Regions from separate parts of the Spiractinospora alimapuensis genome, predicted to be linked through region 1. Evidence: riboswitches for the same ligand, from Rfam matches in the RefSeq annotation. Region 1 holds a riboswitch; the other holds the start of a gene.
The links. Region 1 has a riboswitch for glycine ahead of gcvP (aminomethyl-transferring glycine dehydrogenase). Riboswitches for the same ligand answer to the same signal wherever they lie in the genome.

Region 1 (4,781 bases):
TAACGGTTCCCGGCTCGATCAGTCCGCGAATGCCTCCGGCGGAGGGCACGCGCAGACGAGGTTGCGGTCGCCGTAGGCCTGGTCGATCCGACTCACCGGCGACCAGTACTTGTCCCGGCGCAGCGACGCGAGCGGGTAGGCCGCCTCGGCACGGGTGTAGGCGTGCTTCCACTCGTCGTCGACGACGATCTCGGCGGTGTGGGGCGCGTTCTTCAGCGGGTTGTCGTGCGCGTCGAACTCACCCGCGGCCACCCGCTCGATCTCGGCCCGGATGGAGATCATGGCGTCGCAGAACCGGTCGAGTTCGGCCAGGTCCTCGCTCTCGGTGGGCTCCACCATCAACGTGCCGGCCACGGGGAACGACATCGTCGGCGCGTGGAACCCGTAGTCGATGAGCCGCTTGGCGATGTCCTCCCCGGTGATCCCGGTGCTCTTGGTGAGGGGGCGCACGTCGATGATGCACTCGTGGGCGACCAGCCCCTCGGCTCCGGTGTAGAGCACCGGGTAGTGCGGAGCGAGGCGGCTGGCGACGTAGTTGGCCGAGAGCACCGCGCCCTGCGTGGCGGCGCGCAGACCGTCCGCGCCCATCATTCGGACGTAGGCCCAGGAGATCGGGAGGATCCCCGCGGAGCCGAACGGCGCCGCGGACACCGGACCGACGCCGGTGACCGGCCCCGCGTCGGGCTGTCCCGGATGGTTGGGCAGGAAGTCCGCCAGGTGGGACCGTACGGCGACCGGGCCCACCCCCGGACCGCCGCCTCCGTGCGGGATGCAGAACGTCTTGTGCAGGTTCAGATGGCTCACGTCGGCACCGAACTCGCCGGGCTTGGCGTATCCCAGCAGGGCGTTGAGGTTCGCGCCGTCCACGTAGACCTGGCCGCCCGCGTCGTGCACCAGCGAGCACACCTCCGCGATCGACTCCTCGTACACGCCGTGCGTGGACGGGTAGGTCACCATGATCGCGGCGACGCTGTCCCGGTTGGCGTCCAGTTCCGCCCGCAGCGCCTCGACATCGACGTTGCCGTTGTCGTCACAGGCGACCACCTTGACCCGCATGCCGGCCATGATGGCGCTCGCGGCGTTGGTGCCGTGCGCGGAGGAGGGGATCAGACACAGGTCCCGCTGGTGATCCCCACGCGAGTGGTGCCAGGCGCGGATGGCCAGCAGACCCGCCAACTCCCCCTGGGACCCCGCGTTGGGCTGCAGTGACACCGCCGCGTAGCCGGTGACGTCAGCGAGCCAGCGCTCCAGGTCCCGAATCACCCGCAGCATCCCCTCGGCCTGGTCCAGCGGGGCCAGGGGGTGCAGGCCGGCGAACTCGGGCCAGGTGATGGCCTCCATCTCGGCGGCGGCGTTCAGCTTCATGGTGCACGACCCCAGCGGGATCATCGTGCGGTCCAGGGCCAGGTCACGGTCGGCCAGCCGGCGCAGGTAGCGCACCAGCGACGTCTCGCTGTGGTGGCTGTTGAACACGGGGTGGGTGAGGTAGTCGATACCCCGACGCAGACCGGTGGGAATCGACGCACCCTCCGGGACGACGTCGTGGGCACCCGCACCACCGAACGCACGCACCACCGTGTCGAGGTGCTCGCCGGTCGTGGCCTCGTCACAGGACACCCCGACGGTGTCGGCGTCCACCCGCAGCAGGTTGACGCCCGCGGCGCGCGCCTCGGCGACGACCACGTCGGCGCGCCCGGGAACCCGCGCCTGCACCGTGTCGAAGTGGTGCGGATGCGGCACCTCGACACCGATGCCGCGCAGCGCCGCCGCGAGCTGTTCGGCGTGCGCGTGCACCCGCTCGGCGATCGCCCGCAGCCCGCGCGGCCCGTGGTACACCGCGTAGGTTCCGGCCATCACCGCGAGCAGGACCTGAGCGGTGCAGATGTTGCTGGTCGCCTTCTCCCGGCGGATGTGCTGTTCGCGCGTCTGCAGCGCGAGCCGGTAGGCGGGAAGCCCGGCGGCGTCCACCGAGACACCCACCAGGCGCCCGGGAAGCTGACGCTGGAGTCCCTCGCGGACCGCCATGTAGCCGGCGTGGGGACCGCCGAAGCTCATGGGGACCCCGAAACGCTGCATCGACCCGACGGCGATGTCGGCTCCGAGCTCCCCCGGGGCGCGCAGCACGGTCAGCGCGAGCGGGTCGGCGACCACGACGGCCTGGGCCCCGCGTTCGTGCGCCGCCTCGATGACGGGGCGGGGGTCGCGGACCGCACCCGAGGCGGCCGGGTACTGCACCAGCACACCGAAGGGTTCACCCTCGGGCAGGCCCTGCGAGAGGTCCGCGGTGACCAGGCTGATGCCCAGAGGCTCCGCGCGGGTCCGCAGCACGGCCAGGGTCTGGGGGAAGACGTCGGCGTCCACGACGAAGGTGTCGCGGTCGCCCTTGGTGGCGCGACGCGCCAACGTCATCGCCTCGGCGGCGGCCGTCGCCTCGTCCAGCAGGGACGCGCCGGCGATGGGCAACCCCGTGAGGTCACTGACCAGTGTCTGGAAGTTGAGCAGGGCCTCCAGACGGCCCTGGGAGATCTCGGGCTGGTAGGGGGTGTAGGCGGTGTACCACGACGGGTTCTCCAGGATGTTTCTCCGGATGGCCGGCGGGGTGAGGGTGTCGTAGTACCCACGGCCGATCATCGACGTGAGGACCTGGTTGCGGGCGGCGAGGGAGCGCAGCTCGGCGAGCGCCTCGGCCTCGGTCGCCGGCGCGGGGAGGACGCCGCTGGCGTGGGTGTCGGTGCGGATCGTGTGCGGCACGGCCGCGTCCATCAGTTCCTCGACGCCCGACCGGTCGATGGCGGCCAGCATCGTGTCCCACTCCTGGGGGGTGGTCCCGATGTGGCGGTCGGCGAATCGGGGGTTCGCGGTCTGCTTGTTCTCGTTGTCGGCCACGGAGACCTCCTGTCGCGGTGGTTGTCAGCCCCGTTGCAGGGTCCCCCTCTGTCGCCGGGTGGCTTCAGAGTGGCCTCCACCACGCGGTCCGGTGGCCTGAGAGGTTCCGGGGATGTTGCCCCTTCGGCGCCCCCTTGTGTGGGGACTCTCCCGCGCGGTATCAGCGGCACATTGTGGTGTCACCCCAATAGCGACACCGGTTAACTTGTGATCCCATCATAACTCGTGCCGGGTGCGGCGACCCAACCACCAACCCCCTCACGGGTCGGGACAACGCCTCTCACGCGGAACACGAAACACTCCTACGACCCAGAGCGATCATTCACACGCGGTGCGTCACCGCGACAGGACGGGTGCGAGTCCGTGGGATTCGGAGCGTGGGCGGTGAGGGAGGGATCTCAACCGGTCTTGCGACGGCGGCGAAGCGCGAGTTCGTCGGCGGGGAACCCGGCGGGGTCAGGCGCGTCGAGGGTTTCACCCGGCATGGCCTCGACGCTGCCGGCGAGTTCCCGCCACACCTTGCCCAACGCGATCCCGAACACGCCCTGCCCGTGTTGCAGCAGGTCGGCGACCTCCTCGGCGGTGGAGCACTCGTAGATGCTCACGCCGTCGCTCATGAGGGTGATCTGGGCGAGGTCACTGGTTCCCCGATTGCGGAGATGGTGGACCGCGGCGCGGATCTGCTGCAGCGAGATGCCCGTGTCGAGCAGTCGTTTGACGACCTTGAGGATCAGGATGTCGCGGAGGCTGTAGAGGCGCAGCCCGTCGCCGCCGGTGCCCGAGCGCAGACTCGGTTCGACCAGACGGGTCCTCGCCCAGTAGTCGAGCTGACGGAAGGTGATCTCCGCCGCAGCGCAGGCGGCTGGCCCTCGGTAGCCCATGTCCGTGGACAGTGCCGACACGTCCTCTTCGTCACACAACGGCTCCGGTTCCCCGGATCGTCGGAACGTTGATGGCCTGTGCTCGGCGGCTTGCCGCTTGCCTCTGGTTACCGCCACGCCGAACCTCCGGCTCCTCGACCCGCGGCATCCGATAGGGGAGAAACGATGCAACGCCGCAGGTTGCTCCTTGATGAAGGTAGGCCGGTCGGCCGTAAAGCGTCAACGACACGCGCGGCGCGTCGCGAGATCCGCGAACGGGTTTAGGTCGTACGCCCGAAATCGTCCGGACTGATCTGGTCGAGGAACTCCTTGAATCGAGCGACCTCGTCCTCCTGCTCGTCGGGAATCGGAACCCCCGCCTCGTCGATCACGTCCTCACGAGCGTAGATCGCCGCCCCCATCCGCAACGCGAGGGCGATGGAGTCCGAGGGCCGCGCGCTGACCTCGACCCCGTTGGAGAACACGAGCTCAGCGTAGTAGATGCCGTCCTGCAACCCGGTGATGTTGACCGTGTTCAGCGTGGCGTCCAACGCCTCGAGAACGTCGCGAAACAGGTCGTGTGTCAGTGGCCGCGCCGGAACCACGCCCTGCTGAGCCAGCGCGATCGCCGTGGCCTCCACAGCGCCGATCCAGATCGGTAGGTACCGCTCGCCATCGGACTCTTTGAGCAGGACGATGGGCTGATTCGACGGCATCTCCACCCGGACGCCGACAACCTCCATGTGCTTCACTGCGGCTCCGTCCCACGACTCGTCGCGTTCGGGAGGGCACCCGGATGCGTGGTCATCTCACCCTCACGTTTCCCGCCGCTCACCGCGCACGGAGACCGCGAAGTTCGCCCGAGTAGGCCGGCCGCGTCCGCTTGTGTCCTCTTCGTACAAGCTGTCCGGTCCGCCCCCCGTCCAAACCTTACCTGGTGACGCCACGAAGCCTTCCGGGTGCCGCCCGTCAGCCCTGGCGTGGGTTGGTGAGGAGCACCAGTCGGAACTTGCCGATCTGGACCTCGTCCCCGCC
Region 2 (4,781 bases), 1.5 Mb from region 1:
CGGCGATCGCCCGGAAGCGGGCGAAGTCGAGTTGACGCGGATAGGCCGACCACCCAGCGACGATCATGCGCGGCTGGTGTTCCTTCGCCAGCTTCGCGACCTCGTCGTAGTCCACCAGCCCCGTGGACTCGTCCACGTGGTAGGCGACGGCGTTGAGGATCTTCCCGGAGTAGTTCAGCCGCATCCCGTGCGTGAGATGGCCGCCATGGGCCAGGTCCAGACCAAGAATGGTGTCGCCGGCGTTGAGCAGTGCGAAGTAGACGGCCGTGTTGGCCTGCGCGCCCGCGTGCGGCTGCACGTTGGCGTACTCGGCGCCGAACAGTTCCTTGGCCCGGTCGATCGCGAGCTGTTCGATCACATCGACATGCTCGCAGCCGCCGTAGTAACGCTTCCCGGGGTAGCCTTCCGCGTATTTGTTGGTGAGCACTGACCCTTGTGCCTCTAGAACCGCCTGCGGAGCGAAGTTCTCCGAAGCGATCATCTCCAGGGTGTCACGCTGGCGCCGAAGCTCCGCGTCCACCGCGGTCGCTACCTCAGGGTCGACCTGCGCGAGCGGCTGGTTGAGGAGGCTGGACATGCGCTTAACTCTCTCCTTCGATGAGGCTTGTGTACTGCTCCGGGGTCATCAGGTCCTCGGGGTCCTGGGCCAGTTCGACCTTGAACAGCCACCCCTGACCGTAGGGGTCACTCCCCACGGTCTCCGGATCGTCCTCGACGGATTGGTTGACCTCAACCACCTCCCCGTCGACCGGCGAATAGATGTCGCTGACGGATTTGGTGGACTCGACTTCGCCACACGTCTCTCCGGCAGTGACGGAGGAGCCCACCTCGGGCGCCTCCACATAGACAATCTCGCCCAGGGCTTCGGCCGCGTACGCGGTGATCCCCACGGTGGCGACTCCGTCGGTCACGGATACCCACTCGTGCTCGCTCGTGTAGCCCAGCTCGGCAGGAACGCTCAACTCCGTACTCCTTGATTCCAACAGACGACGCCCTCAGCGTTGACGCCTGTAGAACGGCAGCTCGACCGCGTCGGCGGGCTCCGGTCTGCCACGAACGTCCACAGCCAGCTCGCCGCCGGCGTCGATTTCGGTGTCCAGATATGCCATCGCAATGGGGCGCCCTACCGTCGGCGAGGGCGCCCCGCTGGTGATCGTGCCGACTCGGGCACCTTCGTGCAACACGGCGTACCCCTGACGGGGCACTCTCCGTCCGCGTCCGACCAAACCCACCAGACGGCTGCGTGGGCCGGCCTCCGCGCGCGCCCGCAGCGCGGAGCGCCCCACGAAATCCGCGGGTTTCTCCAGGTTTACCACCCGCCCAAGCCCAGCTTCGTACGGAGTGACGTCACGGGAGAGCTCATGCCCGTACAGGGGCATGCCGGCCTCCAGGCGCAGCGTGTCCCGAGCGGAGAGTCCGGCCGGGAGAAGCCCGTGGTCGCGGCCCGCGTCGGTCAGCGCTTCCCACAGCGCGGGCGCCCGTTCGGGCTCTCGGAGGAAAAGTTCGAACCCGTCCTCTCCGGTGTATCCGGTCCGCGCGAGGAGGACGTCGTGTCCGGCGACCGTAGCGGTGTAGCCGGCGAAGTACTTGATCTCGTCGAGCGGGGTGTCGGTGAGGCCGGCGAGGATGGTCACGGCGTTGGGGCCCTGCACCGCGAGCAGGGCGTAGTCGGCGGAGTCGTCGATGACCTGGGCGTCGAAGCCGGAGGCCCGCTCCAGCAGCGCGTCCACGACCACGTCGGTGTTGGCCGCGTTGGCGACGACGAGGTACTCGTCCTCACCGAGCCGGTAGGTGATCAGGTCGTCGAGGACGCCGCCCTCGGCGTCGGTGATCATTGAGTAGCGGGCGCGGCCGGGACGCAGCGTGGACATCGCGCCGACGAGCGCGTAGTCCAGGGCGTCGCCCGCCTGCCGCCCCGTGACCCGGATCTCGCCCATGTGCGAAAGGTCGAACAGGCCCGCCTGGTGACGCACGGCGAGGTGTTCCTCGCTCTCGCGGGCGTAGCGAACCGGCATCTGCCAGCCGGCGAAGTCGACGAGGGTGGCTCCGAGGTTCTGGTGCACCTCGTAGAGAGGTGTGCGGCGGGGTTCTTTCACTGGCACTCCCGAGGGGATGGACGACTTCTAGACACGACGCCTCAACCCTCCCCCTCTGTCATCGGTGCCTGAGAGCTTCACCGCGTGTCCCTTTCTCGGGTGGTGCTGGCGCGGCTTGCACCTTCGGCGAGAGACCAGAGCCCCTGCTTTCCAGAGTTGGCTCACCCACACGGTCCTGAACGCCTGAGAGGTTCTTCGGGGAGGAATTGCTCCTTCGGCGGTCCCCGCTGGCGGCGAGGACTCTCTCCCGTGCGGGTTCGACAGCCCACGCCAGCTTAGCAGTGGCGGTTCTCGCGGGCCGGCGGCACCCCGACACGGGCGCCGCCCGACCGCCGACTCTCGCTAGTTGGACCGGCGCTTGCGCACCGCCTCGGCGAGCCGCTCAAGCACGGTGACGGTCGTGTCCCATCCCATGCAGGCGTCGGTGATGCTCTGGCCGTAGGTGAGCGTCGCGGGGTCGCCGAGCCGCTGCGCGCCGGGGACGATGAAGCTCTCCAGCATCACCCCGACGATCCCGCGCTGGCCGGCGGCGACCTGGTCGGCGATCGCCTCGGCAACCAGCGGCTGGCGCTCGTGGTCCTTGCCGCTGTTGGCGTGGCTGGCGTCGATCATCAGGCGTTCGGGGAGCCCCGCCGAGCGCACGGTGGCCAGCGCCGCCGCGACGCCGGCCGCGTCGTAGTTGGGGCCGGTGCGTCCACCGCGGAGGATCACGTGGCAGTCGGGGTTACCGGCGGTGGTGACCACCGACCCGGCGCCGGCCGGGTCCACCCCGAAGAAGGTGTGCGGCTCGGCCGAGGCACGGCAGGCGTCCACCGCGACCTGGGCGTCGCCGTCGGTGCCGTTCTTGAAGCCCACCGGCATGCTGAGGCCGCTGGCGAGCTGACGGTGCACCTGGCTCTCGGTGGTGCGGGCACCGATGGCGCCCCAGGCGAGGGCCTCGGCGATGTACTGCGGGGTGATCGGGTCGAGGAACTCGGTGCCGCTGGGGACACCCAGCGAACCGATGTTCAGCAGGAGTTCGCGGGCGGCGCGCAGGCCCCGGTGGACCTCGAAGCTCCCGTCCAGCCCGGGATCGTTGATGAGCCCCTTCCACCCGACCGTGGTGCGGGGCTTCTCGAAGTAGACCCGCATCACGATGCGCAGGTCGCCGCTCAGCCGGGGCATCACCTCGGCCAGCCGCGTCGCGTAGTCGATGGCCTGGGCCGGGTCGTGCACCGAGCACGGGCCCACGACGACGAGTAGACGGTCGTCCTCGTGGTTGAGGATGCGCGTGACCTCCGCCCGGGCGTCCTCGCAGACCGCGCTCTGTTCCGGCCCCATCGGCTGCTCGGTGGCCAGGTCCGCGGGGGCGATCAGCGGTTCGTAGCTGACAACCCGCCTGTCGTTGGTCCGTGCCATTCCCGTTACTCCTCCTCAACGCCGGTAGCGGATCCAGCGTAGCCGGCGGGCCGAGGTCACACGCTGCGGATCGGGAGATCGCGGGCCACCCAGACCGCCCCCGCGTGTCGTCCGGCGCGCCGGGGAGGATTCGGCTCGGCCGCAAAGGCGGCCCAGCCGCGCGAAACGACCCACGGGCGCGAACTACCGCGCGGCCGCCAACGCCTCGGCCCAGGAGGTCGCCTGGTGTAGCAACGGCCGGTACCGCATCACCTTCGGGGTGCTCCGCAGCCCGAAGACGCCGACGAGTTGGTCGCCACGCCCGATGAAGGCGACGAACTTGCGTTCCTCGGGCGAACCGTGCACGAACTCGACCGTTTCGGCGGGCGCCGCCTGGCCCAGGAGCTGGATCTTCATGCCGTACTGGTCGGAGAAGAAGTACGGGACCGGGGTGTAGGCGGTGCGCTCCCCCACCTCGGCGAGGAGGTTGTGGGCGACGACCGCTCCCTGTTCGGCGGCGTTGGTCCAGTGCTCCAACCGAAGGCGACCACCGAACAGGGGGTGGGGCCAACTGGCCAGGTCGCCGGCGGCGTAGACGTTGGGCAGGGACGTCGCACAGTACTCGTCGCAGCGCACCGAGCCGTCGGGGTCGAGGTCGACGCCCGAGCCCCGCAGCCACTCCGTGTTCATGGTGACGCCGGTGCCGACGACCACCATGGGGGCGTCGACCGCGCTGCCGTCGGCGAGCCGCACCCGCTCGACCCGTCCGTCGCCCTCATAGGCCGCGACCGGTGAACCGAGCCGTAGGTCAACCCCGTTGTCGCGGTGCAGTTCCCCCAGGACCGCCCCGATCCGGGGGTCCACCGCCCGTGTCATGGGGGTCGTCGCCGCCTCCAGCAGGGTCACCTCAGCGCCGAGGGCGCGGGCGCTCGCGGCGATCTCCGCCCCGATGAATCCCGCGCCCACGACGACCACCCGGTTGGTCGTGCGGATCGCGTCGCGGATCAGCCCCGCGTCCTCCAGCGTGCGCAGGGCGTGCACCCCGGCGAGGTCGGTGTCGGGGCGGCGTGGCGAGACCCCGGTGGCGATCACCAGGCGGTCGTAGGTGAGGATGGTGCCGTCGCCCAATGTCACGGTCTGATCCTGCGCGTCGAGCGCGACGACCGCGTTCCCCAGTCGCAGGTCCAGCCGCAGCGCGTCGAGCTCCTCCGAACCCCGGAGGCCGACGTCGTCGCCACGGCCCTTCCCGGTGAGGAACTCCTTCGACAGGGGCGGCCGAGAGTACGGTGGGTGGGACTCGGCACCGAC

Region 2: linked by a shared signal. The riboswitch ahead of gcvT (glycine cleavage system aminomethyltransferase GcvT) and the one ahead of gcvP (aminomethyl-transferring glycine dehydrogenase) in region 1 are both predicted to bind glycine.

The regions. Positions count from the first base shown of each region.
Region 1 covers NZ_CP072467.1:833,615-838,395, forward strand. Annotated here, with positions in the region: gene gcvP (aminomethyl-transferring glycine dehydrogenase) at 19-2,886, opposite strand; glycine riboswitch at 2,961-3,049, opposite strand; gene J4H86_RS03940 (MerR family transcriptional regulator) at 3,285-3,884, opposite strand; gene J4H86_RS03945 (bifunctional nuclease family protein) at 4,028-4,498, opposite strand; gene J4H86_RS03950 (FHA domain-containing protein) at 4,716-4,781, opposite strand, start outside.
Region 2 covers NZ_CP072467.1:2,382,958-2,387,738, forward strand. Annotated here, with positions in the region: gene J4H86_RS10845 (serine hydroxymethyltransferase) at 1-577, opposite strand, end outside; gene gcvH (glycine cleavage system protein GcvH) at 582-962, opposite strand; gene gcvT (glycine cleavage system aminomethyltransferase GcvT) at 996-2,102, opposite strand; glycine riboswitch at 2,142-2,256, opposite strand; glycine riboswitch at 2,257-2,356, opposite strand; gene J4H86_RS10860 (3-deoxy-7-phosphoheptulonate synthase) at 2,439-3,494, opposite strand; gene J4H86_RS10865 (NAD(P)/FAD-dependent oxidoreductase) at 3,678-4,781, opposite strand, start outside.